DNA from 3 places in the Pseudoalteromonas sp. Isolate3 genome. Region 3 is predicted to be linked to each of the others. Evidence: predicted binding sites of a transcription regulator. Region 3 holds the regulator's gene; each other region holds the start of a gene.
What was found. Region 3 encodes sigma-54, which starts transcription at its own class of promoters, with help from an activator protein. Its sites were predicted from a motif close to GTTGGCACGNNNNTNGNNT; they were not measured.

Region 1 (10,649 bases), on a different contig from region 3:
AAGTTACGTTTGCTACGGCTGCCAATAAGTATAGACTCATCTTGTACGTATTGCGTTCTAACAAACTGCTTTGGTTTCATTTCAACACGTAAATGCTCTGGACGGATGACTTCACCACGAGCAAGGTTAGTTGTTACAACAACCACAGGTTCGAGCTCAATTATGCGGACATGGACGTATTGGGTCCAACTATTTAGGTCTTGGCACTTAAGTTGTACAGTTACCTGCCGATTAAAAGGAGGTTCTGTTGGTAACTCTTTGTTTATTGGCGACTCACAAAACCTCTCTGGAATGCGACCATCTAATGGTAAAGCACTTATTTGTGGTTTGGTGTCCAGATCAGGGAGCTGTTCGCTAACAAAATCGATAGCGATTTGTTGAAGTTGCTCGTTATTATAAACTTCTGCCTGCAGTTGTGTTGCAAACAACAGGCTAGTAAGAAAATAAAAAACACTGTATCTTCGGCTTTTTTTTAACAAACTCATATTGTTTCGACTATGCTTATGGTTGAAAACAAGGTATAAATATTTTGCGTCAAAAAACAGACGCTTCGTAACCTTATGTAGCTTTAACACAAAGAAGGCAATTATTGTTCCAGCTCTGATTGTTTATCTTTAGGAGATTGAAATGGCAGGCATTTTAGACTCAGTTAACCAGCGTACTCAGTTGGTTGGGCAAAACCGCCTTGAATTACTATTATTCAAACTCAGAGGGCGACAACGCTTTGGTATCAACGTGTTTAAAGTAAGAGAGGTTTTGCAATGCCCACCACTTACTAACATGCCAAAATCAAACGCGTATATTCGCGGCGTTGCGCACATTCGTGGCCAAACTATCTCTGTTATTGATTTATCGATGGCCGTAGGTGGTCCGGCAATTGAAAATATCAAAGACAGTTTTATCATCATTGCTGAGTACAACCGTTCAGTGCAAGGGTTCTTAGTTGGCGGAGTTGAGCGCATCGTTAATATGAACTGGGAAAAAATAATGCCACCGCCTTCAGGTGCGGGACGTTATTCATACTTAACAGCGGTCACTGAGATTGAAAATGAGTTAGTTGAGATACTTGATGTAGAAAAGATCTTAAACGAAATTTGTCCAGTTAACACTGAAGTGAGTGCTGAAGTGGTTGGTGAGGGTGAAATTCAGCGTGATTTAGGTGAGCGTATTGTCTTTATTGCTGACGATTCAGCGGTAGCTCGAAACCAAGTTAAACGTGCGCTTGAACCGTTAGGTGTACAAACTGAGTTAGCTAAAAACGGCAAAGAAGCATTATTACGTTTACGTGAGATTGCTCAGCTTGATTGTAAAAATGATATTACTGAGCGCGTTGGCTTATTGATATCTGACGTAGAGATGCCGGAAATGGATGGTTATACCTTAACCGCCGAAATTAAAGCAGATCCAAAATTATCACCTCTTCATGTGATCTTGCATACCTCTTTAAGTGGGGTATTTAACCAGGCAATGATTGAAAAAGTAGGTGCCGATGATTTTATTGCAAAATTTAACCCAGATGAATTAGCAACAGCTGTGAAAAAGTGGGTTCATTGTGATTAATTATTTATAGGTGGTATTACTTTGGAAAATAAGCATTTACAACAAAGCGAATACGATCAATTCCGCTCTTTCTTAGAACAACAATGTGGCATCGTGCTTGGTGATAACAAACTTTACTTAGTAAAAAGTCGCCTAGCGCCGCTTATGGCACGTTTTAATGTCGAGTCTTTATCACAGTTGGTAAGTAAAACCTTAAGTCCTCATGAGAGGCAGCTTCGTGCCGCTGTGGTTGATGCGATGACCACCAATGAGACGCTTTGGTTTCGAGACCAATACCCATTTGAGCTATTGAAAACGAAGCTATTCCCTGAACTTAAAGATGTTCGTCGACCATTGAAAATATGGTCAGCGGCAAGTTCATCAGGGCAGGAGCCATACTCTATTGCCATGTCGGTCGCTGAGTTTCAGGCTAAAAACCCTGGCGTATTAAAGATGGGAGCGCAAATAATTGGCACAGACATTTCTAATACCATGCTTGATATGTGTAAGAACGCTGAGTACGACTCGTTAGCCCTTGCTCGTGGTTTGTCGATGGAACGACGTCAGAAGTTCTTTAAGGACAGCGGTAATGGAATGGCTCAGGTTGTTGAACCTATTCGCAAAATGGTGAGCTTTAGACATTTAAACTTACTAGATTCATACGCCTTAATGGGCAAGTTTGACATTATATTTTGTCGTAATGTGTTAATTTACTTCTCACCAGAAGTAAAAGCTAAAATCATTTCGCAATTTGCTCAAGCTTTAAACCCTAAAGGTTATCTATTTTTAGGTGCATCTGAATCAATGGCGGGCCTTAGTGACAGCTTTGATATGGTTCGTTGTAACCCTGGTATTATCTATCAAAAAAAGTAAACTCTCCTTAGCAACCTAGTCCTTAGGTTGCTAAATTTATCTATTTTTCAGTCTGTTATACAAATAAAGCTTACTCCTTATTTTTGGCTTATCTTTTGCATTGTTCACTGCAGAGTCAATTTTTTGGAGATGGTTATGGCTATCAGTTTTGATAAAGCATTTGGAGTTCATCCGCATGCGATGTTGATCCGTTCACAACGCGCTGAGTTATTAGCGACAAATATCGCTAATGCTGATACGCCGGGCTATAAAGCGAAAGACATCGATTTTGCCTCGGCATTAAAAGCGGCAAAAAGCAACCAGCAAGGTGGCAATAGTATGGTAAGAACCGATGCTAAACATATAGCCGGAGGCAGTCGTTTTGTTGGTAATGCCGAAATGTTTCGTACGCCAAATCAAGCAGATACAGGTGATGGTAACTCAGTTGATATACAAGTGGAACGAAACTTGTATGTACAGAACTCATTAGAGTATCAGGCAAGCCTGCAATTTATGAGTAGTAAAATTAAAGGCCTTAAAAAAGCCCTCGGTAGTCAAGGAGCTTAATCATGAGTTTGTATAATGTTTTTGATATTTCAGCAACCGGTATGAGCGCGCAAAATGTCCGCTTAAATACTACTGCCAGTAATATCTCGAATGCGAATTCGATTAGTTCTAGCCAAGATCAGACGTATCGAGCGCGCCATCCTGTTTTTGCTGCAGAGTTGACTAAAGCGTCAGCATCACAAAGCAATCCTCAGGGCTCTTCTGTTGGCGTTAAAGTACTAGGCATTGTAGAGAGTGATAAGCCTCTGCAAATTGAATATAACCCAAACCATCCAAGTGCTGATGAAAATGGTTACATCTATAAGCCTAACGTTAATGTTGTAGAAGAAATGGCAAATATGATTTCTGCCTCTCGCTCTTACCAAACAAATGTGCAAGTTGCTGATGCAGCTAAGCAAATGTTAAGTAAAACACTGTTGCTTGGGCAGCGGTAACCGAGGATAAGTTATGAGTAACGACATCAGCAGTGCGTCATCCACGTATTTAGATAATTTACGTTGGCAAGACAATCAAAATAAAACAGAAGAGAAAGATGATACTTTAACGCAAGAAGACTTCTTCTCACTTTTAACACAACAGTTGTCGTTTCAAGACCCAAGCAAGCCAGCTGATAATGATCAAATGATTGCGCAGATGACGAACTTCACTATGGCTGAGGGTATTTCAAACTTAAATGAGAAGTTTGAATCACTGACTGCTTCAATGACATCAAATTCTGCGTTACAGGCTTCTACCCTTGTTGGTAAGCAAGCATTACTTGAGTCTGACACGATTGATTTTGATGGTGAAAATCTCGCTAAAGGGTCGGTAGTTGCAGAAACTGCCGTTGAGTCTCTAACGTTAAGAATAACAGATTCATCGGGCCAGTTAGTGCGCACGATTGAATTAGGTTCGCAGTCAGCGGGTGCACTTCGTTTTGAATGGGATGGTAAAGATAACGATGGCAATGTACTACCAGAAGGTGAGTATGACATTAGTGCTGAAGGCTTTGTAAATGGAGACTACAGCAGTATGCCAATGGCGACCTTTAAGAATATTGAAAGTGTCAATATTAATGGCGCCAGCGGCATTATCGTAAATACAAAAGAGGGTGCGGTTAGGCTAACTGATATAGCTGAAATCGCATAAGTAAAAAAGGTTTGGGTTAGCTTAGGCTAAGAGATAGGTTAGAGGTGAGTTATGAGCTTCAATATTGCATTAACAGGCTTAGCAGCCGCGCAAAAAGATTTAGACGTTACAGCAAATAATATTGCTAACGTCAATACCACGGGCTTTAAGGAGTCTCGTGCAGAGTTCGCTGATGTGTACGCATCATCAGTATTTAGTTCTGGTAAAACAAAAAATGGTGACGGTGTAAGAACAACAATGGTGGCACAGCAATTCCACCAAGGTTCATTATCTTTCACTAATAACTCACTGGACTTAGCAATTACTGGTGAAGGTTACTTTGCCATGGCAAATGACCTAGGTGCACAAGATTTTACATATACTCGTGCTGGTGCGTTCAAACTTAATAAAGACAACTTTATTGTGGATGCTAGCGGAAACTACTTACAAGGTTTCCCTGTTGATGAAGCAACGGGTGATACAACTTCTGTTAGTTTAAGCACATCTTCTGCGCTACAAATTCCTGATGCATCAGGTTCTCCACGCGCTACGACCAATGTTTATTCGTCGTTTAACTTAGATTCTCGTGCATTAACGCCAGCAGTTACACCATTTGACCCAGAGACAAGTGCGTCGTACAACAGTTCAACATCAACCACGGTGTATGATTCTTTAGGTGAGCCACACATTTTACAGTTCTTCTTTGTTAAAACTGACGCAGCAGTGACTGGTAATGATAATGAATGGCAAGTGTTTGCAACACTTGATGAAAAGCCGTTTGCTGCTAATGGTACTGAGCAAACTGCGTCGCCATATACACCTATTTCAACTTTTCAGTTTGACTCAAGTGGTTTACCACAAAGCACAGATGGGACTGCAAATACGGATGCTACGTTTAATCCATTAACAATACCTTCAGGCGGTATATCTGGTTTACTGTCTAATGGTGCGAGTTTCCCTGATGATGTAAACATTAACTGGCGCGATGAAGCTGGTACAACGAATAAAATACCGACTCAATATGCAAGTAACTTTGAAGTGAAAGCGCTTGAGCAAGATGGTGCGACTGTTGGTCGTCTATCAGGTATCGATATTGGTACCGATGGTAAAATTGTTGCTTCATACAGTAATGGTGATACTTCTTTCCTTGGCCAAGTTGCGATGGTACGTTTTTCGAACTCACAAGGCTTGCAACAAGTAGGTAATACTGCTTGGAAGAAGAGTTTAACATCAGGTGAGCCGATTGCTGGCGAACCAGGTTCAGGTACTTTAGGTTCAATTAACTCATCTGCGCTTGAGCAGTCGAATGTTAACTTAACTAGTGAACTTGTTGATTTGATCAGTGCGCAGCGTAACTTCCAGGCAAATTCACGTGCGCTTGAGGTTAACTCAACACTACAACAAAATATCCTACAGATCCGTTAATTTTAGCGGCTCTAAGCTAAATCCGACACGAAGGCTGCTCCCTCTATTGGCAGCCTTTTTTCATTTTACCGACCTCATTTTTCTTTCCTATTTTAGCGTCAATTTTACTTTGGCACTTTTATTGCATTTCTTAGTTATCGTATTTTTAGTGAGTCAATGTTATGGACAAAATGGTCTACATTGCCATGTCGGGTGCAAAGCAAAGTTTGCGAGGTCTTGAACTCAAGGCCAACAATCTTGCTAATGCTAACACCACTGGCTTTAAAGCTGATTTTGCACAAGCTCGCTCTATGCAAGCCTTCGGTGAAGGTTTGCCATCTAGGGTGTTTGCAATGCAAGAACGCCCTGGATCTAATATGGAATCGGGTGGCTTTGTTGAAACTGGCCGCGAGCTTGATATCGCGATGAGTGACCGTGGTTGGTTGAGTGTACAAGATGCATCAGGCAATGAGGCGTACACAAAAACTGGCACATTAAACATTACTCCAGATGGCGCGTTGATCACTAGCCACGGCCGTCAAGTAATTGGCGAAGGTGGTCCAATTATTTTGCCGTTACCTATCGAGAAAGTTGAGTTTAGTGAAGATGGCGCTATTCAGGTTCGCCCACAAGGTGCGCCTGCTAACTTTTTAGAAGTAGTTGATCGGCTGAAAGTGATTGAGGCTGATAACACTCAGCTTGAAAAAGGTAATGACGGATTATTCCGACCAAAAGAAGATATGTTGGTAAATGATCTATGTGGTTTTTGTGATATTTCACCGAACGTGAAAGTACTGTCGGGAACGCTTGAGATGTCGAATGTAAACCCAGTGCATGAAATGGTCGACATGATCAGCAATCAACGCCAATTTGAATTACAAGTTAAATTGATGAAAACAGCCGAAGAGCTCGATGAGCGTCAAGATCAGCTGTTACGCATTGTTTAAGATGACTGAGAGGGTAGAGTTATGAATCCTGCATTATGGATCAGTAAAACCGGGCTTGACGCCCAGCAAACCGATATTTCGGTGATCTCAAATAATCTCGCGAATGCCAGCACGGTCGGTTACAAAAAAAGCCGCGCCGTATTTGAAGATTTACTATATCAAAACATTAACCAACCAGGTGGTCGTTCGTCACAAGACACTGAAATGCCATCGGGCTTAATGCTAGGTGCCGGTGCCAAAGTGGTTGCTAACCAAAAGAACTTTTCACAAGGTAACATGCTTACCACAGAAAATTCATTGGATTGGATGATTTCAGGTCCTGGTTTTTTTGAAGTGCAATTACCTGATGGCAATATTGCCTATTCACGTAATGGTCAATTCACGACTGACGAAGATGGTCGAATTGTGACATCGGGAGCGGGTTTTCCCTTGCAGCCTGAAATGAATGTTCCAGATGATGCACAATCAATCACTGTTTCGCAAGACGGTGAAGTGTCAGTTCGTATCGCAGGGCAACCAGACAATGTGGTAATTGGTCAGCTAACTATTAGTGATTTTATTAATCCATCGGGTCTTGAGCCCATGGGGCAAAACTTATACACAGAAACCGCTGTTAGTGGTGCGCCTGTGCAAGGTAACCCAGGTATCGATGGTTTAGGCAGTGTGGTTCAAGGTTCTCTTGAAACGTCTAACGTGAATGTGACAGAAGAGCTCGTTAACTTGATTGAAACACAACGAATTTATGAAATGAATTCAAAAGTGATTTCAGCGGTTGATGAAATGCTTAGTTACATTAATCAGCAGCTTTAATGGGTAGGAGGCAGCATGCGTAATATTATCTTAGTCACATCGGCAGCATTAATGCTGGGTGGTTGTATGACAACGCAAAATCATCATGTGGTTCAGGATGACCCTTACTATGCGCCTATGTACCCGGAGCCTACAACAGAGCCTATGGTACCAACGGGGTCGTTGTTTGATAGTTATTCATCAAATGACTTGTACTCAGATAAAAAGGCTCTACGCGCTGGCGATATCATCACTGTTAAATTGCAAGAGTCTACTCAAGCGACCAAAGCAGCTAAAACCGAAACAGATAAAGAAACGGATGCGAGTTTAGATCCAGTAATTGGTCTGGGAGGTAATCCAGTTAACATTGGTGGTGATAGTATTCAATTTGGTATTGGCTCGGGGGCATCGTTTAAAGGTGACTCAAAGTCTAATCAATCAAACAGCTTATTTGGTGATATTTCTGTCAACGTGATGCGTGTTTTACCCAATGGAAACTTAGTTATTCGCGGTGAAAAATGGCTTACGTTGAACACTGGCGAAGAGTTTATTCGCCTTGAAGGCTTAGTTCGTCCAGAAGATGTTTCAGCTAGTAATACAGTAACATCAAACCGAATTGCCAATGCGCGAATTCAATATTCAGGTAAAGGGCAAATTCAAGAAACACAAAGCGCAGGTTGGCTGTCTCGTTTCTTTAGTAGTTCGCTTTTCCCATTTTAGAGGAACAAAGTCATGAATGGGTTTAAATACATCATCGCTCTTTGCTTAATTAGCCTGCAGTTTTCTGCACAGGCTGAGCGAGTCAAAGATGTATCTATGGTTGAAGGTGTTCGTGCAAACCAATTAGTCGGTTATGGTTTGGTTGTAGGTTTGCCAGGCACAGGTGAACAAAGCAGATTTACTCAACAGAGCTTTAAAGCCATGTTAAATGGCTTTGGTATTACTTTACCAGATAGCTTAAAACCTAAAATTAAAAATGTTGCAGCCGTTGCTGTTCATGCAGAGCTACCGGCATTCAGAAAACCAGGGCAAACCATAGATATTACGGTTTCGTCTATCGGGAGTGCAGGTAGTTTACGCGGTGGTACCTTATTACAAACCTTTTTGAAAGGGGTTGATGGTAATACGTACGCGATTGCACAAGGCAGTTTAGTTGTTGGTGGTCTAGGTGCTGAAGGAGCTGATGGTAGCCGGGTCATTATTAACACGCCAACGGTAGGTCGTATTCCAAACGGTGCCATTGTAGAGCGTGCTATTAAGAGCCCGTTTATGCAAGGTGACTACATTACCTTTAATTTAAACCGCCCTGATTTCACAACGGCAAAACGCTTAGAGCAAACAATTAATGATTTAGTTGGCCCTGATAGCGCGCAGGCAATCGATGCAGCCTCAGTTCGTGTATTGGCACCGCGTGATGCATCTCAACGTGTTGCGTATTTGTCTACTCTTGAAAACTTAGAGTTTAAGCCGGCAGACACCGCTGCAAAAATTATTGTTAACTCGCGCACTGGTACAATTGTGATTGGTAAAAATGTGAAGCTGCAGCCTGCGGCTATTACGCACGGTGGTTTGACGGTCACTATTGCTGAGCTGCAAAATGTGTCACAACCAAATGCCTTAAGTGAAGGTGAAACCGCTGTCACAAATCAAAGCATTATTGATGTTAATGAAGATGACTCACGTGCTTTTGTATTTAACCCTGGTGTTAATCTTGATGATCTCGTTCGAGCCATCAATGAGGTTGGGGCCGCACCGGGTGATTTAATGGCGATTCTAGAAGCTTTAAAAGAAGCGGGGGCGATAAACGGGCAACTGGTTATCATTTAAATTAAAGCGCGCTTTCGAGCGCGTTTTTGTTTCAAGTAGTTATTAAATCATTCAGCTCACAGATATCAGTCAAATCTTTGTTCTGAAGTCACTCCATTCCTATATCAGTTATTAGCTATTCATTTATATAGTTTTTTGTTGGCGCAATTTTTGCATTTTATTTTTCATTATTAACTATTGTGTCAAAAAGCTGATGGATACTAATCATCTCGACAAGCAAAACTTTTTTGATTTAGGTAACTTAGACTCATTACGTCAAAGTGCTTTGAAAAGTGATGCCTCTAGCGATGCGTCAAAAGAGGCGCTGAAAAAAGCGGCGGCACAATTCGAATCTATCTTCACTCAAATGCTTCTTAAAAGTATGCGTAAAGCAAATGAAGCGTTTGAAGATAAAGACAGCCCATTTAATTCAAGCGGCGTTAAGTTTTTTGAAGAGATGCATGATCAACAAATGTCGGTTGAGCTTTCATCTAATGGCTCGCTCGGCCTAGCTGACTTGATAGTGCAGCAGCTTTCGCCTGACGGTAAGAAGTTTACTCCTGGTTCTGTGCTTAGAACTACTGCTGACTTTGATAGTGATAAACGGGCAAGCGGTGTGGTTGATAGCAAAACTGATGTTAAGGCTGAACCGCAAGCTGTCGCAGATACAACAGCAAACGAGCAAACAGAAAACCGCTTTGAAGATGTGGAGTCTTTTATTAGCTCTGTTTGGGAGCACGCAAAAAATGCTGCACAGAAGATTGGTTTAAATCCTGCTGTGATGGTTGCTCAAGCAGCCCTTGAAACAGGTTGGGGTAAACACATTATCAGTAAAGCCGATGGCACAAGTAGTAACAACTTATTCAATATTAAATCGGATACGAGCTGGCAAGGTGATAAAGCGAGCAAAGTCACGCTTGAGTTTGAACAAGGCGTGCCAGTTAAAAAGCAAGCAAGTTTCCGTTCTTATCAATCGATTAAAGACAGTGTTAACGACTTTGTGGATTTCTTAAATGAAAACCCACGTTATCAAGAAGCACTCAATAATACTGCAGAGCCTGCAGCCTTTTTAGATTCGTTACAAAAAGCAGGTTATGCAACTGATCCAAATTATGCCGATAAAATTAAGCAGGTATTGAAGCGTGTTGAGCTTCAAAGTGTCGCTGCTTCATTGGTACGTTAAGGAGTAGACCCTGATGTCATTTAGCTTATATGACATAGCAAATGCCGGTGTAAGAGCTAATTCTGAGCTTTTACAAACCACCAGTAAAAACATAGCCAACGTTAATACCGAGGGCTATGTGCGTGAGCGTACAGAGTTCACAACCATGATCGACAACCAAGTGGGTCGTGGTGAAACGTATCGCTTACTGAATGAATTTGCGCAGAAGCAATTAAATAGAGATACCTCTAATAAAACATTCTTTGATCAATTTGTGACTGAAGCAAGCCGTGTAGATAGCTTGTTTTCTGAAGAGTCAAACAGCTTATCAACGAGTGTCAATTCGTTTTTTAACAATGTACAAGAAAGCTTAAATCAACCGTCATCAACAGTAGCTCGTTCACTGGTAATGACTGATGCACAAAACTTAATTGATCAAATGGACAGATTATCGAGCATTGTGGTTGACCAAAAAG
Region 2 (10,649 bases), on a different contig from region 3:
AGCCAGTAAGTTACCGATAACAAAAAGACTCATTAAACTAAGTAATACATGTTTTCGATTCCAGCGCCCAGTAAGCGCAGTTAGTACTGGCGCCCCCACCGCAACCCCTAATGCATACAAGCTAACAAGTAACCCAGCACTCGGTAACGAAACCATCAAATCATCAGCGATAGTTGGTACTAAGCCGACAATCACAAACTCAGTGGTGCCTATGGCAAACGCACTGAGAGTTAACGCAAGTAATGCTATTGGCATCACATATCCTCTATTAATTTTTGAAAGTGCGACTATTGTGGCTAAAATTAAATTTGCAAAAAATAGCGATAGTGACAAAATACTTTTGTCAAAAATGAAAAGGTAAAGCCATGAGTGTTGTCTCCAATACCCAAGATTTAGAAGCATTTATTAGCGTGGTTGATACCGGCGGGTTCTCAAGTGCAGCCAATGCCTTAGATGAGCAAGTAGCAAAAATATCACGGGCGGTGACTCGGCTCGAAAAATCCTTAAACGTTACTTTATTCAATCGCACCACAAGGCGCATTGAGCTGACCGAAGAAGGCGAGTTATTTTTAGGCTATGCTAGAGAAGCACTCAGTCAGCTTGCACAAGGCGAAGAAGCCTTAAAACTCCTACACAGTGCCCCATCAGGAAAGTTAAGAGTCGATGCCGCGAGCCCCTTTGTGTTTCACCAATTAGCGCCACATTTAAAAGCCTTTAATCACGCTTATCCTGATATAAAGCTCGAGATCACCAGCCACGACAACATTATCGATTTGCTTGAACATAAAACCGATATTGCCATTCGTATTGGCGAACTTGCTGATTCAAACTTGCATGCGCGCACTTTGGGCATAAGCAAACTACAGCTAGTAGCAAGCCCTGATTATTTACAAGCTGCACCACCATTAAATGAGCTAACCGACTTAGCCTCACAACAACTTATTGGTTTTACCGATGCACCGCATTTAAACCACTGGCCGCTAACCACGCCTTTAGAGCTTAAATTTTCAATCAGTGCTTCAAGTGGTGAAACTGTTCGCCAGCTTTGTATTCAAGGTCACGGCATTACCTTGTTGTCGGAATTTATGATCAATGAAGATTTAAAAGCAGGCCGTTTAGTAAAAGTGCTCGAAGGCGAAGTGCTGAGCCCTAATCGCCGCGAAAAAGTGCATGCGGTGTATTATCAAAACAGCGGTGTGTCATCACGAGTATTAGCATTTTTAGACTTTATAGCACCAAGGTTAACGCTATAGTTTTTTCATTTTTAGCAAAAGTGTTTTGTGATTACTGGCATTAATTTCATAAATAACTTTCGTTATGCTGAAAGCATATTCGCTTTTAAGGAGCCGTAATGAACAAATTATTCGAAACCGTACAACTTGCCGGTCATACATTAAAAAACCGCATTGTTATGCCACCAATGACTCGCTCTCGCTCATCACAACCGGGTGATATCGCCAATGAGTTAATGGCCGACTACTATGCCCAACGTGCCAGCGCAGGCTTAATCATTAGCGAAGGTACACAAATATCAGCGCTAGGTAAGGGCTATGCTTGGACGCCGGGTATTTATACTCCCGAGCAAATTGTCGGTTGGAAGAAAGTAACCGACAAAGTTCATCAAGCTGGTGGCATTATGTTCGCTCAGCTTTGGCATGTTGGCCGAGTGTCTCACCCAAGTAACACGGGTGGCGAGCAACCCATTGCGCCATCAGCCATTGCAGCCATTGCAGCCAAGGACGTAAAAGTTTTTATTGATGAAGATGACAAACCCGACTTTGTTGCCACATCACTGCCACTCGCAATGAGCCATGACGACATCAAACAGGTTATAAACGAATACCGCCAAGCTGCCCGTAATGCAGTTGATGCAGGGTTTGATGGTATTGAACTACATGCTGCTAATGGTTATTTAATTAATCAATTTATTGATTCAGAGTCGAACCAACGCACTGATGAATACGGCGGCAGTTTAGAAAACCGCTTACGTTTTTTACAACAAGTGACACAAGCGGTTTGTGATGAAATTGGCGCTGAGCGTGTAGGCGTGCGCCTTGCACCACTCACAACACTCAATGGTACGGTTGATGATAACCCCTTTGAAACCTATATTGGCGCAGCAAAAGTACTCAATGACCTAAACGTTGCTTACTTGCACATTGCCGAAGCTGATTGGGATGACGCGCCACTAATGGAGCAAAGCTTTAAGCAAGCACTACGTGAAAACTATGCCGGATTAATGATTTATGCAGGCAAGTACACTGGCGATAAAGCAGAGCAAGCATTAGCCGCAGGTTGGGCTGATTTAATTGGCTTTGGTCGTCCGTTTGTTGCCAACCCAGATCTGCCAGCTCGTATTGAACAAGGTATTGAGCTTGCTCAGCATGATCCAGATACCTTATTTGGAGGCGGTGCTAAAGGCTACACCGACTACCCTTTAGCAACGTAATAACACGCTAAAAAAGTAAGCTCGTCAACCAATAGCCCAGCACAATAAAGCTGATGTTGGCGAGCGCTCTTAACCACCAAGGAGCAGAGCTAAACTGAAGTTGGCTGTACTTGCTTAGCAATACCAAAGCGCCCATCACAGTAAACCAAGGAGTAAAAAAGAATATTGGCTTTAACTTCACTAAACTCACTGCTAAATCGTGCAGCGCTCCGCTTACGGAAAAGGTCACCACAACGGCACACCAAACCGGCATAATGTCATTGCAAGGCTTCATCACATAACGAGACAAATAATAGCTCCACACCGGGTTCCAATATCGCCAAAATAGATAAAACGAACTCGCCCCTAGCGAACGTGTCAGCATATTGCGCAGCGAATCTTTATGGCCAATGGGCACACCTGTGCGTTTTTTAACGTATTGAGTAAGGGTTATAGCAGCAGACACCGACTTTCTCTTTTTTACTAATGACTAATTCAGACTACTAAACAACCAGTAAAAGAGAAACCAAAACAAGGCTAGAAATTGTAACGGTTTATGAAGTGAACAGCTCTAAGGTAGGCAATAAAGCTGAGCTAAGCGCTCACTTCATTACAGTCACATTTTACTTTTCACTTTGTTGGTCGCTTGACTGATGGCAGGGTTGTCTGGCCAAAAATGTTTTGGGTAACGCCCTTTCATTTCTTTTTGCACGTCGCGGTAACTTGTTTGCCAAAAGTTAGCTAAGTCTTGGGTTAGCTGCAGCGGTCGCCGAGCTGGCGATAATAACTCCATTAATAACGGCAACTTACCTTGCGCAAGTAAAGGCGTACTGGTCATGCCATACACTTCTTGCATACGAACACTTAGCTTTGCAGGGCCATCAAGCTGATAAGTCACTTTTACATTTGAACCACTTGGCACGATTAATCGTAAGGGCAGTAATTCATTTAATAAGCTTTGCTGCTGCCAATCAAAACAGCTTTTAATCGCTTCGCTGTAGTTAAACTTTTTTAACTGCTCAAGGTTTTTAATATCATCAAAATAAGGTGCAAGCCATTGGTTATCAACGATTAATTCATCACGATTAAAAAGTGGGAATGATTCGGGTAATAGCTTACTTGCTAAGCTCATTCGAATCAGTAACTGCTCACTGTCGGGCTGTTCATTAAATAACGAAAAGCCCTGCTTACTAAATAAGTTTAACCACGCTTTAGTGCGCTCGCTCTTATCTAGGGGCTGTTTACTTGGCTGACTCGCTATGGTTATAGCACCGAGCTTGAGCTCATCTTGATGGATAAAGCGCCCTGCTTTCTCATCGTATTCGCAGCGAGTTTGCTCAGTAAATAAATGCGAAAGCTCATCTTCAAGCTCACTTGGCATAAAGGCAACAGCAGCGAAAACACGGTTTCCCTTATGACCGCCCATGTGAGCAATGGCAATATAATCATCGTTATGCCAAAACTCCTCACTTAAGTCTGCGCCCGCACCATTGGCAAGTAAATAACCATTACCGCGCTTTTTTGCTAGCCGGTCAGGAAAAGCAAGCGCCACCAGCACCGCTAAATACTCTGTTTTAAGCTCATCAACCGGCTTGAGCTGCAAGCGTGATAGCCAATAAGTTAATTGCTGCTTAAATACTGGGTGCGGTTTGCTGTGCTGACTATGTAATGCCAAATTAAGATCAGCAGGCATACTAATGCGGCTTTCAAGCAGTGCAGTTAAATACCCCGCTAATATATAAATACCAGGCATGCGCTGCTCTAGTTGCTTTGCTTTAATAAGCATGTGCGAGAGGCGAATATCGGCTCCATAGCTCAGCATTTGGCTGCCAAGCGAGGTCAGCTTTTCATTTTCATCAATAGCTTCGAGCATTTTCAAAAGTGCCGTTGCCTGCTTAATTTGCTGGCTACTTGGTGGGTCGAGTAAGCTTAGCTCAGCAAGTGATGCCCCCCACTGTTTTGTCTCTAATAACAACTGACTAATATCACTGGTAAGAATTTCTGGCGCATCATGGCTGTTACGGCGCTCAAAGGTTTGCTTAGAGCCTAATCGATACACAACCCCCGGCTCAATACGTCCAGCACGACCACCGCGCTGTATAGCTGAAGAACGAGAGATACTTTGAGTAACAAGTTCAGTGACACCGGTTTTTAAATTGAAATTAGCAGCACGGCGTTTGCCGCTATCAACCACAATGCGTATTCCTTCAATGGTCAAACTGGTTTCAGCCACATTGGTGGTTAATACCACTTTGCGTTTGCCATTTTTAGCTGGCGCTATAGCAGCTTGTTGCTCGTTTTTATTTTGCTCACCATACAAGCTAAATACTTCGACACTATCAGCTAAATCGTTTAGAGATTGCTGAACGCGTATGATTTCACGCTGTCCTGGTAAGAATACTAAAGCACTACCCGTTTGCTCACTAAGCGCCTGTTTTATCACGGCGGGTATATCATCAAGCCAGCGGCTTTCGTCTTTAAGTGGAATATACACTTCATCAATGGGGTAGCTTCGCCCTTGAGATGAGATAATAGGGCAGCTAAAAAAGTCACTGTAACGATCGCCGTCTAAGGTTGCCGACATCAGTAAGATTTTTAAATCATCGCGAAGTGCCGCCTGTGTTTCGAGGGCAAATGCCAAAGCTGTATCAGCAGCAATTGAGCGCTCGTGAAATTCATCAAATATAAGTAAATCAACATCACTTAGCTCTGGGTCATTTTGTAACATACGCGTCAGCATGCCTTCGGTGACTATTTCGAGCTTTGTTGCAGCGCTTACTTTTGATTCGCCACGAATACGTAAGCCGACACTTCCGCCGACTTTTTCATTTTGCTGACTTGCCAAGTACTGAGCAATATTGCGAGCGGCGAGTCGTCTTGGCTCTAACATTACAATGCGTTTAAAGTGCCCTTCGCGCATCAAGGTAAGAGGCAGCCATGTTGATTTACCTGCTCCCGGTGGCGCTTGCAATAAGGCCATAGGGTTACTCTGTAATATGGTTAACAGGGATTGATAAATATCTTGAACTGGCAGCACGTTAGGTATCTCTTACTTTCTTTTCGCGCATTGTATCAAAAAATCAAAAGTTGCGATGAATAGAGGCTTATTTTCTGTATCGAGCTTTACAAGTGAAAACATTGCATTCTGCCTGTTTAGGCTTATTCTTGATTAAGCAACCAAACAAAAATCAGGATAAGGAATTAACTTGTTCAGGATTTACTTTCACATTTTAATCACCTTGCTACTTTTGGTTTTGCCGTTTCAAAATGCGTTTAGTCAGCAAAAAATTACGGTAGCACTTGGAAATACCATGCCGCCTTGGGTAATGGTTGAAGACAACTCCGGCATTATTCCGGACTTGCTTCGCGCGACACTCGGTGCACATGGTTATCAAATACAATTCGTCTACGCCCCCTATGCAAGACGGATCACTTTATACAATGAAAACTTAGTTGATGTTGTTTATGATATAAATGAAAAAGTTATCGAGACTCATAGAATGAGCGGCTACTTTTCAGATATTGCTTACAGCTATGAGAACTTTGCTTTTAGCCTAACCAAACAAAACCTTCAGCTTAATTCTATTGGCCAATTAAAACACTTTAGTGTTCTTTCATGGCAAGGTGCTAAAGAATTACTCTCGCCAGAATATCAAGTAATGGCCAGAGAAAATCCACAATACGCAGAAACTTATGATCAATTAGCACAAGTACAACTTTTGTATCGAAAGCGCTATGAGGTGATCCAGATGGACGGTAAAATTTTTGACTATTACCGAGCATTAATTAACATCAAGGGGGAAATTGATGTCTCTGAACCAGTGCAACGATTTGCATTATTTGGCAAGAATTCGAACGGCTTTTTATTTCGTGACGAAGCCTTAAGAGACCTATTTAACGAGAGCTTACGTAAGCTCAAATCAACTGAAGAATATATACGTATAATAAATCGCTATACATCTAAAAGTCACTGAGCAGCATAAAGCACTACCGGAACAGAAAATTTTACAGACTTTCTTTAAAAACTACGTAGTAATTGCAACTTTCTATCCTCCCTCCTTACTATCATAAAAAACAAAACAACTACTAATCAACAAGTTAACCAAATAAAACATATGGTACAGCGATTGCTTTAATTAAAGTGAATGTTTAACAAAGTAAGGAGATTATGATGAACAGCGATCGTTTAGAAGGCAATTGGAAAGAGCTTAAAGGTAAAGCACAACGTAAATGGGGTGACCTTACCAATGATGATTTAGATAAAATTGAAGGTAGCCGTAAAGAGCTGGTTGGTAAGCTTCAGCAAAAATACGGTAAATCGAAAGAAGAAGCTGAGCGTGAAGTCAGCGACTTTGAAAAAGGCCATTAATTTGAGCAATCAATAAAGCCGCTTATTGCGGCTTTATATTTTAAGCTGGCTCATGCTTTGCTAAATCTACTTCAGCGACCGTTTGATTTTTACCTTGTGATTTAGCGCGGTATAGCCGTTTGTCGGCAATGTTTAAACAATGATCCATGCTCTCACCAGCAACGCGCACGTACAAGCCAATACTTAAGGTGACATGAAAACGATGCTGGCCACTCTTAAATGGCTTTTCAGCGAGTTTTTTATGGATTTTTTCAGCTACTTTTCTGGCCCTAAGTTCATAGCCTGTCGGGATCACAATTAAAAACTCTTCGCCGCCCCAACGGGAAATAACATCTCCTTCTGCGCACACTTTTTTAAATACATCAGCAAAAAATATCAGCACCTCATCGCCCACTTGATGTCCGTAGGTGTCGTTGATTTGTTTAAAGTTATCAACATCCATCAGTAAAAACACTGACCCTTCACCAAAGCGCTCATCTTGCAAACATTCTGTTGCATAGCGACGATTAGCGAGTTCTGTCATCGCGTCTGTGCGAGCAAGCTTTTGATTAAGCTTAAGTTGCTCCATTAACTGCAAACTGTATTTATTACGGTAATATTCGTAGAAGCCGGCCAAAATACATAAAATCGAGAAACACAGCATGACCCGTGTAGGAAAGTAGTAGCTCGGATAACTGTAATAACCTAATTGATCGGTAAAGTAGAAAAGCACCGAGATAATAATGGCGAGTAATATAAGATCAAAGGCACCGCGCTTTAAGCCACGAATAAAAAAGGTCACGGGAGATACAATAAATAGCCATAACGGCCCTGTGCCATTGCTGCCACCCGAGACAGTTAAGAAGCACATCATTGCATAAAGTGCGTATAGCATGAGTACTGAGATAAATTGATCACGCCCCTTTATTAAAAAAGGCAAAGCAAAAATTACAACGCCAACAATTAATAAATAACTTAACGCGATGTAGCCATCTTGATAACTTGTGACCGACATCAACAAAGAGGTCACTGCACCAATAAATGCAAATACGCGTAAGAATCGCGCTTTATCTCTCTCGCTTGCATTCACAGTATCAATCACAATTCCACCTTAGACTCCTTGCTCAACCTCAATAACTTTAACACAAATATTTAAATTAGAAGGAAATTACCAATAATTAAGCTATGAAAATGCATTAAAGATAAAAAAGTATGATCAAAAAATGGGCACAAAATAATGGCAATATAGCAGTAAAAAAACGAGCCAGATTTGGCTCGTTTCATTTAAAATTTAAAGCTAATAACTAACTACTATTCAGGTTCATAGCCTAAATTAGGCGACAACCAACGCTCAGCTTCTGCAAGTGTCATGTTGGTCCGCTTGGCATAATCTTCAACCTGATCCTTTTGAATTTGCGCCACAGCATAGTACTTAGCTTCAGGATGAGAAAAATACCAGCCAGATACAGCAGCTCCCGGCCACATTGCGTATGAACTGGTTAGCTTCATACCAATACGCTGCTCGGTATCGAGTAACTGCCAAATTTTCTTCTTCTCTGTATGCTCAGGACAGGCAGGGTAACCTGGCGCTGGGCGAATACCTTGGTAGTTTTCACGGATAAGTTCGTCATTCGATAGATTCTCATCTACCGCATAGCCCCAATACTCTTTACGCACTTGCTCATGCAAATACTCAGCAAAGGCTTCTGCTAAACGGTCTGCAACTGCTTTAACCATGATCTTATTGTAATCATCTTGCTTAGCATCGAAGGCATCGGCAAGGTCATCTTCTTCAAGACCACCAGTTACCGCAAAGGCCCCGAAGTAATCGGGGGTGCCTTTTGGCGCAATATAATCAGCTAAGCAGTAGTTAGCAAAGTCGGTTTTTTCCGTTTGCTGACGCAAATGACACGATGTAGTTAAAAGCGTTGTACGTGACTCATCGGTATAAATCTCAATGTCATCCCCTACTCGGTTTGCTGGGAATAAACCAATTACACCTAGTGGCTGTAGCGCACCTGTTTGCTCAAGCTCATCAAGCATTGCATTGGCATCAGCAAATAAGCTTTTTGCTTGTTCACCGACAATTTCATCTTCAAGAATACGTGGGTATTTGCCAGCAATTGACCAAGTCATGAAATAAGGTGTCCAGTCGATGTACTGTCTTAAAGTAGCAATCGAAACATCTTTAAACTCAGTTACACCCAACCTTTTCGGCACTGGTGGCGTGTAGTTGTCCCAATCAAGTTTAGCTGCGTTGTCGCGAGCTCGCTGCAAAGTAACTGGTTTTGAACGTGGCTTTTTACGTGCTTGTTGCTCACGTACTTTTTCATACTCAGTTTTAGTTTTCTCTAAAAAAGCTGGCTTTAATTCTTTAGACAATAAATTAGAGACCACACCCACAGCACGGCTAGCATTATTTACGTAAACCACACCTTTATCATACTGCGGCTCAATTTTAACCGCGGTATGCGCTTTAGAGGTTGTTGCACCACCAATCAGTAGCGGTAATTCAAAACCACGGCGAGTCATTTCTTTAGCAACATGCACCATTTCATCAAGCGAAGGGGTAATAAGCCCTGATAAACCAATAATATCGGCTTTCTCGTCAATAGCAGTTTGCAAAATTTTCTCTGCCGGCACCATCACACCAAGATCAATGACCTCGTAGTTATTACATTGCAGTACTACGCCTACGATATTCTTACCAATATCGTGCACGTCGCCCTTAACGGTTGCCATAACCACTTTACCGTTCGTTGCGCCTTCTTCTTTTTCAGCTTCAATGAAAGGGTCAAGATAGGCAACGGCACGCTTCATCACACGGGCAGATTTAACAACCTGAGGTAAGAACATTTTACCCGCACCGAATAAGTCACCTACTACGTTCATGCCATCCATAAGCGGGCCTTCGATAACTTCAATTGGCTTAGCTTTGCTCTTACGGCACTCTTCAGTATCTTCGTCGATATACTCAGTAATGCCTTTTACTAGCGCGTGTTCAAGGCGCTTTTCAACAGGCCATGTACGCCATTCTAAATCTTCAACTTTTTCTGCTTGGGCCATACCTGAGTATTTTGGTGCAAGTTCAACAAGTCGCTCACCTGCACCGGGGTCGGTATTGAGGATCACATCTTCCACTGCTTTACGCAGCTCTTCGGGGATATCGTCGTAAACCGCTAATTGGCCAGCATTTACAATACCCATATCCATACCCGCTTTAATCGCATGGTATAAAAACACTGAGTGGATAGCTTCGCGTACCGGGTTGTTACCACGGAACGAAAACGACACATTCGATACACCGCCCGACACTTTACAATGCGGTAAGCCTTGCTTGATTCGACGCGTACCTTCAATAAATTCAACAGCGTAATTATCGTGCTCTTCAATGCCCGTTGCTACAGCAAAAATATTTGGATCAAAAATAATATCTTCTGGCGGGAAGCCAATATCATCAACAAGTATTTTGTAGCTACGCTGACAAATCTCGAACTTACGATCAGCGGTTTCAGCTTGACCGGCTTCATCAAACGCCATAACAACCGCAGCGGCACCAAAACGTTTTATTATTTTGGCTTGCCGTATGAACGGTTCTTCACCTTCTTTAAGTGAAATTGAATTAACAATGGCTTTACCTTGAATACATTTTAAGCCTGCTTCAATAACGTCCCATTTCGATGAGTCGACCATGATAGGTACTTTTGAGATATCAGGCTCTGATGCAATTAAATTTAAAAACTTTACCATCGCAGCTTTCGAATCCAACATGGCTTCATCCATATTGATATCAATCACTTGCGCACCATTTTCTACTTGTTCACGGGCAACATCGAGGGCAGTCTCGTAATCTTCTTCCATGATTAAGCGTTT
Region 3 (10,649 bases):
AGGAACTAAAGACGAAGACATGGTTAATATGGCGCTTTGGTTAAAGAGTAATGACTTTAAGCTTGATCAAGTACAAAACTTTTATCCGTCGCCAATGGCCAACGCAACGACGATTTATCATACTGAGATGAACTCGTTACGCAATATTAAAAATAACACTGAGCAAGTGCCTGTACCAAAAGGCGCCCGCCAGCGTCGTTTACACAAAGCGATTTTACGTTACCATGATCCTGCTGGTTGGCCGATGATCCGTGAAGCGCTAAGAAAAATGGGCAAAGCGAATCTAATCGGTAAGGGGCCAAACTGTTTGGTACCGGAAGAAGGTCGCAACGAGAAAGCAGCTAAAGGGAAGGGTGGTAAAGGCCGCGCGGCACTGACGCGTCATACCGGTTTTAGCCAGTTTAAAAAGGCCAATACTAAACCAAGAGTTGGTAAAAATAAGCAGCGTGCAAGTAAATAGAAATAAATACGGCCCTTAAAGGGCCGTTTTCAGATTAGATTAATAACCACGTTGCAGTACCTAAGAAGGCAAAGATACCGACAATATCGGTAACGGTTGTTAGTACCACACTGCCAGCGAGGGCAGGGTCAATTTTCATTTTCTTGAGAATTAATGGAATGCTTGCACCCGCAATACCTGCAGCAACCAGGTTCATAAACATTGCAAAGGCTAATACTGCACCGAGCTTAAAGTCCCATTGCCATAGGGCAACAACACCGGCAATTAATATCGACCAAATAACGCCATTCAGTGCGCCAATCGCTAATTCCTTGAGTAATAAGAAGCGTTGGTTAGTTTGATTAATATGGCCAACGGCTATACCACGAATAACCAGTGTTAAAGTTTGACTGCCTGCAACGCCACCCATTGAAGGTACGATACCATTGAGTACTGCCAAAATAGGCAAAATTGCTAAGGTATTTTCAAAAAAGCTTGCCACAATTGCCGCTAGCAATGCGGTTAATAAGTTAACTCCAAGCCAAATAGAGCGACGTTGCGAACTTTTTAGCACTGGCGCAAAGGTATCTTCTTCGTCATCAAGACCAGCGAGGCTTAGCATGCTATGTTCAGCATCTTCGCGGATTACGTCAACGATATCATCGATGGTAATACGACCTAGCAAGTGTGCGTTGTCATCAACAACCGGGGCTGAAATCCAGTTATGACGTTCGAAAAGTTGTGCTACATCACTTTCATCCATTGAAATAAGTATAGACTCACAATCTTCATCCATTAAATCGCGAACAATTTTATCAGATGGGCTTGTCAGCAGTGTAGTTAACGAAAGTGCTCCTAGGAAGCAGTTATGCTTATCAACAACGTATAAGTCATCAGTGCCTTCTGGTAGCTCACCTCGTAGGCGTAAATAGCGTAGCACTACATCTAAAGTAACATCTGGGCGAATTGTTACCGTATCGCTGTTCATCAAGGCACCGGCAGAGCGCTCTTGATAAGAAAGTGCCTGAGTAGCCCTTTCTCTATCTTGCGAGTCCATTGCACTAACTACGTCTTGATATACGGTATCAGGAAGGCTACGTAAAACCTCACCTAAGTCATCGTCGTCCATGTCCTCGGTGGCGGCAGCAATGTGCTCAGGTTCCATCTGCGCAATAATACCAAGACGTACATCTTCAGACAGTTCTTCTAGAACATCACCACGCACATCTGGATCAACCAGCTGCCAAAGCATACGACGAATTTTATGGGGAGAAGACTCAAGTAAAAGGGCTGTATCACAAGGCGCCGTTTTGGCTAACATACCGCGCACTTGAACAAATTGACCACTATTGAGTGACTTGGTCACTTGTTTGAGTTGTTGTAGTGGGTAATCTTGTTCAAAGGCTTCTGGCATTGGCGTCCTTACAACTGAAAAAAGTTTATATAGGCTGAGCAAATACAGCATAGTTGCTTTGTGGTGTATTTGCAGAGATATCGTCGCACTGTGATAAATTTATTAAGAGTTTTGCAACTTAGAAAAGCGAGCGATATAAAAGTAGGATATTTAAAAGGAATTTCAAATATCCTAATTAAGTTTACCGTAAATCTTGAAGGCTTAGCAAATGCTATTCTTGCTCGTGAAAGCGCTGTGCGATTAATTCACCGATTGCAGTTAATGCTGCATCAGCATCAGGGCCTTCACAAACGACTCTAACTTCTTTACCTTGACTGCTTTCAAGTAGCATTAACGCCAATACGCTGTCACCTTCAGCTTCTTTATCGTCTTGATAAAGCGTAATTTTAGCATCAAATTGTACTGCTAATTGGGCTAAAACAGTGGCTGCGCGAGCATGTAAGCCGAGTTTGTTTTGAATTAAAAAGGTATCTTCAGCGCGCATTATAATAGTGCCTAATTAAATGTCTTGTTCACGGTGGCGAATTTTTACATTGTCATGGCTTTTAGCAAAACTCTCACCAATTGTTTGCGCTAAGTAAACAGAGCGATGTTGGCCACCAGTACAACCAATGGCAATGGTAAGGTAACTTCGGTTGTTACGCTCTAAGTGTGGTAGCCATGTTTGTACAAATGTTTGAATTTGCCATGTGAACTTTTGCACTATGCTGTGGCTAGCTAAGTAATCTTTTACTGGTTGATCTAGACCCGTTAGCGGCTTTAAATCAGGTTCCCAGTGTGGGTTAGGTAAAAAACGTGCATCAAATACGTAATCAGCTTCTTTTGGAATACCGTGTTTAAAGCCGAAAGACATAAAAGTGATAATCAGTTTTTTATCCTTTTTACCCAAAATCTTTTCGCGAATTGATTCTGCTAACTGATGAACACTGAGATCTGTGGTATCAATCATAAAATCAGCACGAGTGATCAACACATCGAGTAAGACTTTTTCTTGTTTAATAGCCAGATCAAGTGGCAAAGAATCAATGGATAATGGGTGTAAACGACGAGTCTCTGAAAAGCGTTTTATCAGGGTTTGGTCATCACTGTCTAAGTAAAAAAGTGTTGGATTTGCGAAACCTGGCAGGTACTCAAGAATATCATTAAATTCTTGCTGCTCTTTTGGAAGGTTACGCACATCAATACTGACCGCTATTTTATCGTAGTTATCTGATACGCTACGCACGAGCGAAGGCAGTAAATTGACTGGAATATTATCAACGCAATAATAACCTAAGTCTTCAAGTACTCGTAAAGCGACCGATTTACCTGAGCCTGAGCGACCGCTGATAATGATTAATTCCATTTATGCCTCTGCTGATATAACCTGAAACAGTTGCTGATCGGTAGTAGCGCTACGCAGCTGTTTACAAAACTCTTTATCTTTAAGTCTATCAGCAATTGTTGATAAGGTCTTTAGATGAAGCTGAGAGTCACCATCTGGTACGATGAGTGCTACGAAAATGTCAACAGGGCGATTATCAATTGCATCAAAATTGATTGGGGATTCACTCACTATGACAAACGCCTGAGGTTCATCGGCGCCACTCATTCGGCCATGTGGAATAGCAATACCTCGGCCAATACCGGTGCTACCTAGCTTCTCTCGGTTGAGTAAAGCATTTAGGATATCTTGTTGAGATAAATGAGGAAGCTGCTGGTGAGCCAGTTCGCTGATATATTCAAGAATTCTTTTTTTGCTATTAAAAAGGACCGCAGCTTTGCTGCAGTCCTGATTAGTAAGTGAACTTAGTTTCATAATTTAATGTCGAGCTAATTTCTCTTTGTGTTTAATGACTTGGCGATCAAGCTTATCGATCAACGAGTCAATGGCTGCGTACATATCTTGATGTTCTGTAGAAGCGAACAATTCGCCTCCGTTTACATGTAAAGTTGCTTCTGCTTTTTGGCTTAATTTTTCTACATCTAGAATGACATGAACATTATTAATATGGTCAAAATGCCTTTCTAGTTTCGCAAACTTGGTGTTTACATAGTCTCTTAATGAATCAGTGATTTCTACATGACGACCAGTTAAATTTAGTTGCATAAGCATTTTTCCTTCTATGTAAAACGTCTAAATCAAACTCTTACGCTGATTAGACGGAGGTATTGCTAGAGACTCACGATATTTTGCAATTGTACGTCTAGCTACTTTAATTCCTTGCTCAGCCAATATATCTGCAATTTTGCTATCACTCAATGGTTTAGCCGAGTTTTCTGCAGCGACTAACTTCTTGATTAAAGCGCGTATTGCTGTTGAAGAACACTCACCACCATTTTCAGTGCTGACATGGCTTGAGAAGAAATATTTCAACTCAAAAATACCCCTAGGGGTATGCATATATTTTTGCGTTGTTACTCGTGAAATCGTCGATTCATGCATTTCGACCATTTCAGCAACATCATTTAGCACCATCGGCTTCATTGCTTCTGGGCCATGCTCAAAGAAAGCTTGTTGTTGTTGAACGATACAGTTGGTCACTTTTAATAGTGTATCGTTACGGCTTTCTAAGCTCTTAATAAACCACTTTGCTTCTTGTAAGTGAGAGCGAATAAATTGGCTGTCGCTACTTGATTTAACAGAGCGAGACATAGCCGCATATTGGCTGTTCACTCTAATCTTTGGCATACTATCTGGGTTTAACTCAACCACCCAGCGACCTTTTACTTTTTTCACTGATACATCAGGTATGACGTACTCAGACTCTTCGCGTACTATGCTATCCGCAGGCTTAGGGTTTAAGCTGTGAATTAGCGTCATTACTTCTTTAAGCTCATTTTCTTTAAGCTTAGTCTTTTTCATCAAAGTTCGATAGTCGCGACTCGCTAATAATTCGATATGCTCAGATAAAACCATTTTAGTTTCAGCTAAATATGGCGTGTTTGCATCGAATTGGCGAAGTTGAATACACAGGCATTCCTGTAAACTACGCGCCCCAATACCGACAGGATCAAACAATTGAATTCTCTTTAGGACCGCTTCGACTTCATCAAGTTCGATTTCTTCTTCATCACTATTTTGATTAAAGCTCTCGACGATATCTTCACAGCTTACCGTTAAAATACCAGAGTCATCGATAGCCTCAACAATTGCCACAGCAATCGCTTCATCAGTCGGACTAAAGGGAGTTAGCTGTAATTGCCACATAAGGTATTCGTGAAGGGTTTCGGTCGATGCACCTTGATAAATAGATTCATCTTCTGGCATTGGCCCTGATGATGTTGATGGAGCGGCACTCATGTACTCATCCCATGTAACATCCATAGCTAAATCGTCACTTACAGTGTCTTTATTTAGAGCATCACTGCTTTCTTGTTCATATTCGCTAGGTGCTTCGTCTGCAGAAGCGCTGACTTGCACATCGTCAGATTCAGCTTTTTGCTCATTTTTGCCGATGCTTTCTTCGTTGTAATCCGCTTCTTCCACTTCAAGTAAAGGGTTACTATCTAGCGCCTCTTGAATTTCTTGTTGGAGATCCAATGTACTGAGCTGCAACAAACGTATAGCTTGTTGCAGTTGTGGAGTCATTGTAAGTTGCTGGCCCATGCGCAGCTGTAATGATTGCCTCATGTATCCCTAACAATCCTTTTTTTAAGTTATCGATAACTGTGCAAAGACAGTTAAGTTATTATCGATTTATTGTCATTGTTATAAGTCTAGCAGATGCTCTAGTCGGTGGCGTAATGGTTACAGCCTAAATTGCTCGCCTAGATAAACATCGCGTACAGTTTGGTCAGCTAATACGTGCTCAGGTGTGCCTGATGCAATTAGCTCCCCATGAGAAACAATGTAGGCTTTTTCACAAACATCAAGGGTTTCTCGAACATTATGGTCAGTAATTAGTACACCAATACCACGATTTTTTAGGTGCTCAATAATTTTCTTTATATCTAACACTGAAATTGGATCAACACCAGCAAAAGGCTCATCTAAAAGGATAAATTTAGGATTAGCGGCTAATGCGCGAGCAATTTCAACGCGGCGACGTTCACCACCAGATAGAGCCATACCTTGACTATCACGGATGTGTTGGATGCTAAATTCATCTAATAAGCTATTTAGAGTTTCTTCCCGCGTGGTTTTATTTAGATCTTTACGAGTCTCTAAAATAGCCATCAAGTTTTGGTAAACTGTTAACTTTCGAAAAATCGAAGATTCTTGCGGTAGATAACCAATACCCAACCTCGCACGGCTGTGCATTGGCAAAAGGGTAATATCGTTATCATCGATGCTAATTTTACCTTTGTCGCTCGGAACTAGGCCTACAATCATGTAAAAAGTCGTGGTTTTACCAGCACCATTTGGGCCAAGCAAGCCAACAATACTGCCTGCTTCAACTTCCAGACCGACATTTTTAACCACTTGGCGGCCTTTGTAGCTCTTAGCTAAAAGCTCTGCTTTTAATGTGCTCATGGTTGGCCTTTATTGTCTTTTTTATTTTCAACAGGTACTAAAATAGTGTGTACACGATCTGATGAGTTTTCGTCTTTTTCAGCACTGATAAGCTGCTGAGCCATATCATAGGTAATGCTTTTCGCTGTTACTTTTTGACCAGCTTGGGTAACTTCAGCTTCACCGTTTAAGGTTAAGAAGCGTTTCGCAACATCATAACGAACTTCTTCAGCACTGGCGCTCATTACGGAACCATCCGTTTGTTTTTCTTCGAAGTAAGCTGGTTTGCCTGTTGCAATAATTAGCTCTACTGTACCTTCGGTATCACCGCCGTGTGCTTCAAGACGTTCTGCTGTAATACGACGATTACCATGCACGATCTCTACGTTACCTTCAAATATGCCAACGCCATCTTTTAGTTTACCAACTTGGCGATCTGAGCTAATGCTAATTTGTGCGCCAGTTTGCTCGGCAGCGGTGCCGGAAAACGCAATCAATAAGCTTGGGATCAGGAGTAATTTCTTCAGTTTATTGGTCATAGTATATGGTTCGTGTATGGTTAGTTAACTCAACAATTTCGGTTTTTAAATCGGCTTTTAAGCCTTTACCGGTAATCTTTAAATTCGGTCCCGTTAGTGTTACAGGTTGCTTTGAAAACATGGTCATTTTATTAATGTCGACATTAATGTTTTCTGCTTTTATATCTTCGATCATACCGTTATGGGTTAAGTTTTTAGCAACTACATCCCCTTCAAAAATCAGCTGATCATTTTCGTATAAAGTGGCTTCTTTGGCTTTTACTTGCCAAACCTGCTGGTCGCCATAAATAGTAAATACAGGTTGCTCAAAAAAGGTAAACCCTAATTGTTGATACAACTCCATTTTAGCCGCAGCTACTTTATGACTGATTTTTCCTTGCTCGTCATAAGCAGTTTGCTTTAACGCCACCGCAGTGTAATCAGGCGTTGCAATGATCTCGTCTTCACTAGTTATTGTGTCTGCTGATTGATTAAAGTACGGATACCACAACCACACCATGCAACAAACAAAAACAACACTCAGTAAAATACGGGCTATATTCATGCGCTGGTTCCATCGCTAGTTAACGGCTTACCGTTTTCTAACATCAGTAAATCAGTTAATTCACGCACGGCTCCAAAGCCACCTGGTAATAATGTGGTGTAATGAGCCAGCTTTTTAATTAGTGGGTGTGCGTCGTTAACAGCAACAGCAAACCCTACTTTTTCCATTACTGGTAAGTCTGGACCATCATCACCAATATAGGCAATTTGCTCATCAGTTAGCCCCAGTTTATCCTTTAACTCTTGATAAGCAATTAGCTTATCTTCTTGTCCCTGATAAATGTGCTGAACTGTTAGGCTAGTCATTCGCTGCTGAACTATTTGTGAATGGCGGCCAGTAATGACTGCCACTTCAAAACCACTATTTATGAGCGCTTTAATACCAAAGCCATCTTTTGTATTGAATGCTTTAAGTTCTTCGCCATCATTGCCTAAATAAATTCGGCCATCAGAAAAAACACCATCAATATCGCAGATTAGCAATTTTACTTTTTGTGCGCGCTGACTCACATCAGGGCTAAGAGGCTGGTAAAGCTCGGCGAATGTCATTGCTTAAAGAACTCCTGCTTTTAATAGGTCTTGCATATTAAGGGCACCAATAGGCGTATTACTATGATCTACCACAATTAAACCATTGATACGTTTACGTTCCATAATGTTCAATGCCTCAGCTGCAAGCATGTCAGGGCGCGCAGTAGTACATGAACGAGTCATCACTTGACTAATAGCAGTACTATGGATATCAATGCGCTGCTCTAAAATACGGCGTAAATCACCATCGGTGAATAATCCGGCTAACTTTTTGTCTGCACCTATTACCGCAGTCATACCAAGGCCCTTGGCTGACATTTCAATTAACGCATCTTTAATGCTTTGCGTTTCGTTAACGATTGGGGTGGCATCGCCTGCGTGCATAACATCATCTAATGTTAGTAATAAACGTTTACCTAGACTGCCACCAGGATGCGAAAGTGCAAAATCGTCAGCTGTAAAACCACGCGTTTCAAGTAACGCAACGGCTATTGCATCGCCCATAACTAATGTTGCTGTTGTACTAGCAGTTGGTGCTAGGCCTAACGGGCATGCTTCTTTACTTACTTTAATGCAAACATGGACATCAGATAGCTTTGCCATGGTTGAATCTGGATTGCCTGTTAGTGAAATCATCTTTGCGCCAATGCGCTTAATAACAGGAATTATGCTTAGTACTTCGCTGGTCTCACCAGAATTAGAAATACACATCACTACATCATCATGAGTGATCATGCCTAAATCACCGTGGCTTGCTTCACCAGGGTGAACAAAAAATGCGGGTGTACCAGTACTTGCAAGGGTCGCCGCAATTTTATTACCAACGTGGCCTGACTTGCCCATACCGATAACAATGATACGGCCTGTACACTGGAACATTAATTGACAAGCCTTATCGAAATCTTGATTTATATATTGCTCAATTTCTTGTAAGGCTTGTGCTTCAATTTCGAGTACGCGCTTACCTTGCGCGATAAAGCTTTGTTGTGTCATTGATTATCCTATTTGGCTAAAAATATAGCCCTGATATGCAATAAATGCGACTAACAAGAAGCCACCTTCTACTCTATTGATACGACGAGCACCTTTAAAGTTCAATGACATGGCCATCAATACAACGGTTGCTGCAATCATAATAAGTGCATCGCGGTTTGCCGCAGAAGGGTCAATAATTGAAGGGTTGATAATGCCCGCAAGTGGTAATACAGCGAGTAAATTGAAGATATTTGAGCCAACGATATTACCCAGTGCTAAATCGTCTTCGTTTTTTAGAACCCCGGCAATACAGGCTGCTAGCTCAGGTAAGCTGGTACCAATGGCAATGATGGTTAAGCCAATAACGAGATCAGATAAACCAAAATATTTTGCAATATCAACCGCCGACCCAACTAAAAAATGCGAGCTAATAGGTAATAAAATCATGCCGATGACTAACCAAAATACGGCTGATTTTGTGCTCACGTCGTTCGGGACATCTTCACATGCTTCACTGACAAAAGGATCATCTTGGTTTTTCGCGCGCAGTGAGACGATCACTAAGCCACCAATGAATACAGCAAAGGCAACCATCAATGCAATGCCCTCAGTGAATGAAAAATAGTTATCTGAAAACACATACCAAGCTGCTACAGAGATTAACAGTACGAGTGGCATTTCGCGTTTAAGCGTCAAAGATGATACTGAAAGAGGACGCAATAAAGCAGTAACACCAAGTACAAGTAAGATATTGGTGATGTTAGAACCAACCGCATTACCTACTGCAGTATCTGTTTTATCAGCTAGAGCTGCTGATGCTGATACCATCATTTCAGGCGCAGATGAGCCCATAGCTACTACGGTTAAACCAATGATTAGGGTGGGGATCCCCATGTTTTTTGCGAGTGCAGCCGCCCCATAAACAAACCGATCGGCACTCCAAACGAGTGCAGCAAAACCAATAATTAAAATGACAAAAGAAGTCACCATTGTGATACGCCAACATTACTTATACAGATGACTGCAAATAGTAACAAAAGCGAAACTGAAAGTATAAGTAAAAGAATGAGCTGGCAAGCATAAAGCGTGCTGGGCGAGGAATCTAAATTTCAGGTGTGATTAAGTTCTTTGCAGCTAGCTTTAGAATTTATTGATAGGAAATATTACAAAATTTTACGATTTGTTTTTTCCATATTGACTAAAAAACCCTTAAAATGGCAAAACTAGTGAAAAAAGTTATGGAGAGCGACTTGTCGCAATCAATAGTAGAAATCAAGGATGTAACCTTTTCACGGGGCGATAGAATCATATATAAAAATATGAGTTTTAACATTCCGAAAGGCAAGATAACCGCTATCATGGGACCGAGCGGCATTGGTAAAACCACCATGTTACGCTTAATTGGTGGTCAGCTTAAGCCTGATTCTGGTGACATTTTATTTGAAGGCAACAGTATTCCTGGCATGACTCGCAAGGAACTTTATGCTGCCCGTACCAAAATGAGTATGCTGTTCCAAAGCGGTGCCTTATTTACCGATATGTCAGTGTTTGACAATATCGCCTTTCCTTTGCGCGAACATACTCAACTTAGCGAAGATTTAATTCGTCTTGTCGTTTTAATGAAATTACAAGCCGTCGGTTTACGTGGTGCACAAGATTTAATGCCGTCTGAGCTTTCTGGTGGTATGGCTCGCCGTGCAGCCCTTGCGCGTTCTATTGCTCTGGACCCTGAACTGATTATGTACGATGAACCTTTTGCTGGCCAAGACCCTA

Region 1: L1D46_RS17095 (flagellar basal body rod protein FlgF) is a predicted target of sigma-54. The motif match lies at 5,599-5,617, and genes of this name have one in related genera.
Region 2: L1D46_RS10610 (CsbD family protein) is a predicted target of sigma-54. The motif match lies at 6,543-6,561, and genes of this name have one in related genera.

The regions. Positions count from the first base shown of each region.
Region 1 covers NZ_JAKEVN010000113.1:217-10,865, forward strand. The annotation lists partial or broken gene flgA (flagellar basal body P-ring formation chaperone FlgA) at 1-485, opposite strand, end outside; gene L1D46_RS17065 (chemotaxis protein) at 628-1,560, shown strand; gene L1D46_RS17070 (protein-glutamate O-methyltransferase CheR) at 1,582-2,412, shown strand; gene flgB (flagellar basal body rod protein FlgB) at 2,548-2,958, shown strand; gene flgC (flagellar basal body rod protein FlgC) at 2,961-3,392, shown strand; gene L1D46_RS17085 (flagellar hook assembly protein FlgD) at 3,406-4,086, shown strand; gene flgE (flagellar hook protein FlgE) at 4,138-5,490, shown strand; gene L1D46_RS17095 (flagellar basal body rod protein FlgF) at 5,652-6,416, shown strand; gene flgG (flagellar basal-body rod protein FlgG) at 6,438-7,226, shown strand; gene flgH (flagellar basal body L-ring protein FlgH) at 7,242-7,925, shown strand; gene L1D46_RS17110 (flagellar basal body P-ring protein FlgI) at 7,938-9,032, shown strand; gene flgJ (flagellar assembly peptidoglycan hydrolase FlgJ) at 9,226-10,194, shown strand; gene flgK (flagellar hook-associated protein FlgK) at 10,208-10,649, shown strand, end outside.
Region 2 covers NZ_JAKEVN010000044.1:7,837-18,485, forward strand. The annotation lists gene L1D46_RS10580 (MFS transporter) at 1-255, opposite strand, end outside; gene L1D46_RS10585 (LysR substrate-binding domain-containing protein) at 366-1,253, shown strand; gene L1D46_RS10590 (alkene reductase) at 1,352-2,449, shown strand; gene L1D46_RS10595 (acyltransferase) at 2,457-2,894, opposite strand; gene hrpB (ATP-dependent helicase HrpB) at 3,045-5,465, opposite strand; gene L1D46_RS10605 (transporter substrate-binding domain-containing protein) at 5,635-6,402, shown strand; gene L1D46_RS10610 (CsbD family protein) at 6,600-6,797, shown strand; gene L1D46_RS20975 (GGDEF domain-containing protein) at 6,838-7,878, opposite strand; gene metH (methionine synthase) at 8,088-10,649, opposite strand, start outside.
Region 3 covers NZ_JAKEVN010000002.1:39,331-49,979, reverse strand. The annotation lists gene L1D46_RS01050 (YgiQ family radical SAM protein) at 1-460, shown strand, start outside; gene mgtE (magnesium transporter) at 495-1,853, opposite strand; gene L1D46_RS01040 (HPr family phosphocarrier protein) at 2,065-2,337, opposite strand; gene rapZ (RNase adapter RapZ) at 2,353-3,198, opposite strand; gene ptsN (PTS IIA-like nitrogen regulatory protein PtsN) at 3,199-3,651, opposite strand; gene hpf (ribosome hibernation promoting factor) at 3,655-3,942, opposite strand; gene L1D46_RS01020 (RNA polymerase factor sigma-54) at 3,970-5,466, opposite strand; gene lptB (LPS export ABC transporter ATP-binding protein) at 5,584-6,309, opposite strand; gene lptA (lipopolysaccharide transport periplasmic protein LptA) at 6,306-6,827, opposite strand; gene lptC (LPS export ABC transporter periplasmic protein LptC) at 6,817-7,371, opposite strand; gene kdsC (3-deoxy-manno-octulosonate-8-phosphatase KdsC) at 7,368-7,919, opposite strand; gene L1D46_RS00995 (KpsF/GutQ family sugar-phosphate isomerase) at 7,923-8,894, opposite strand; gene L1D46_RS00990 (calcium/sodium antiporter) at 8,898-9,866, opposite strand; gene L1D46_RS00985 (ATP-binding cassette domain-containing protein) at 10,115-10,649, shown strand, end outside.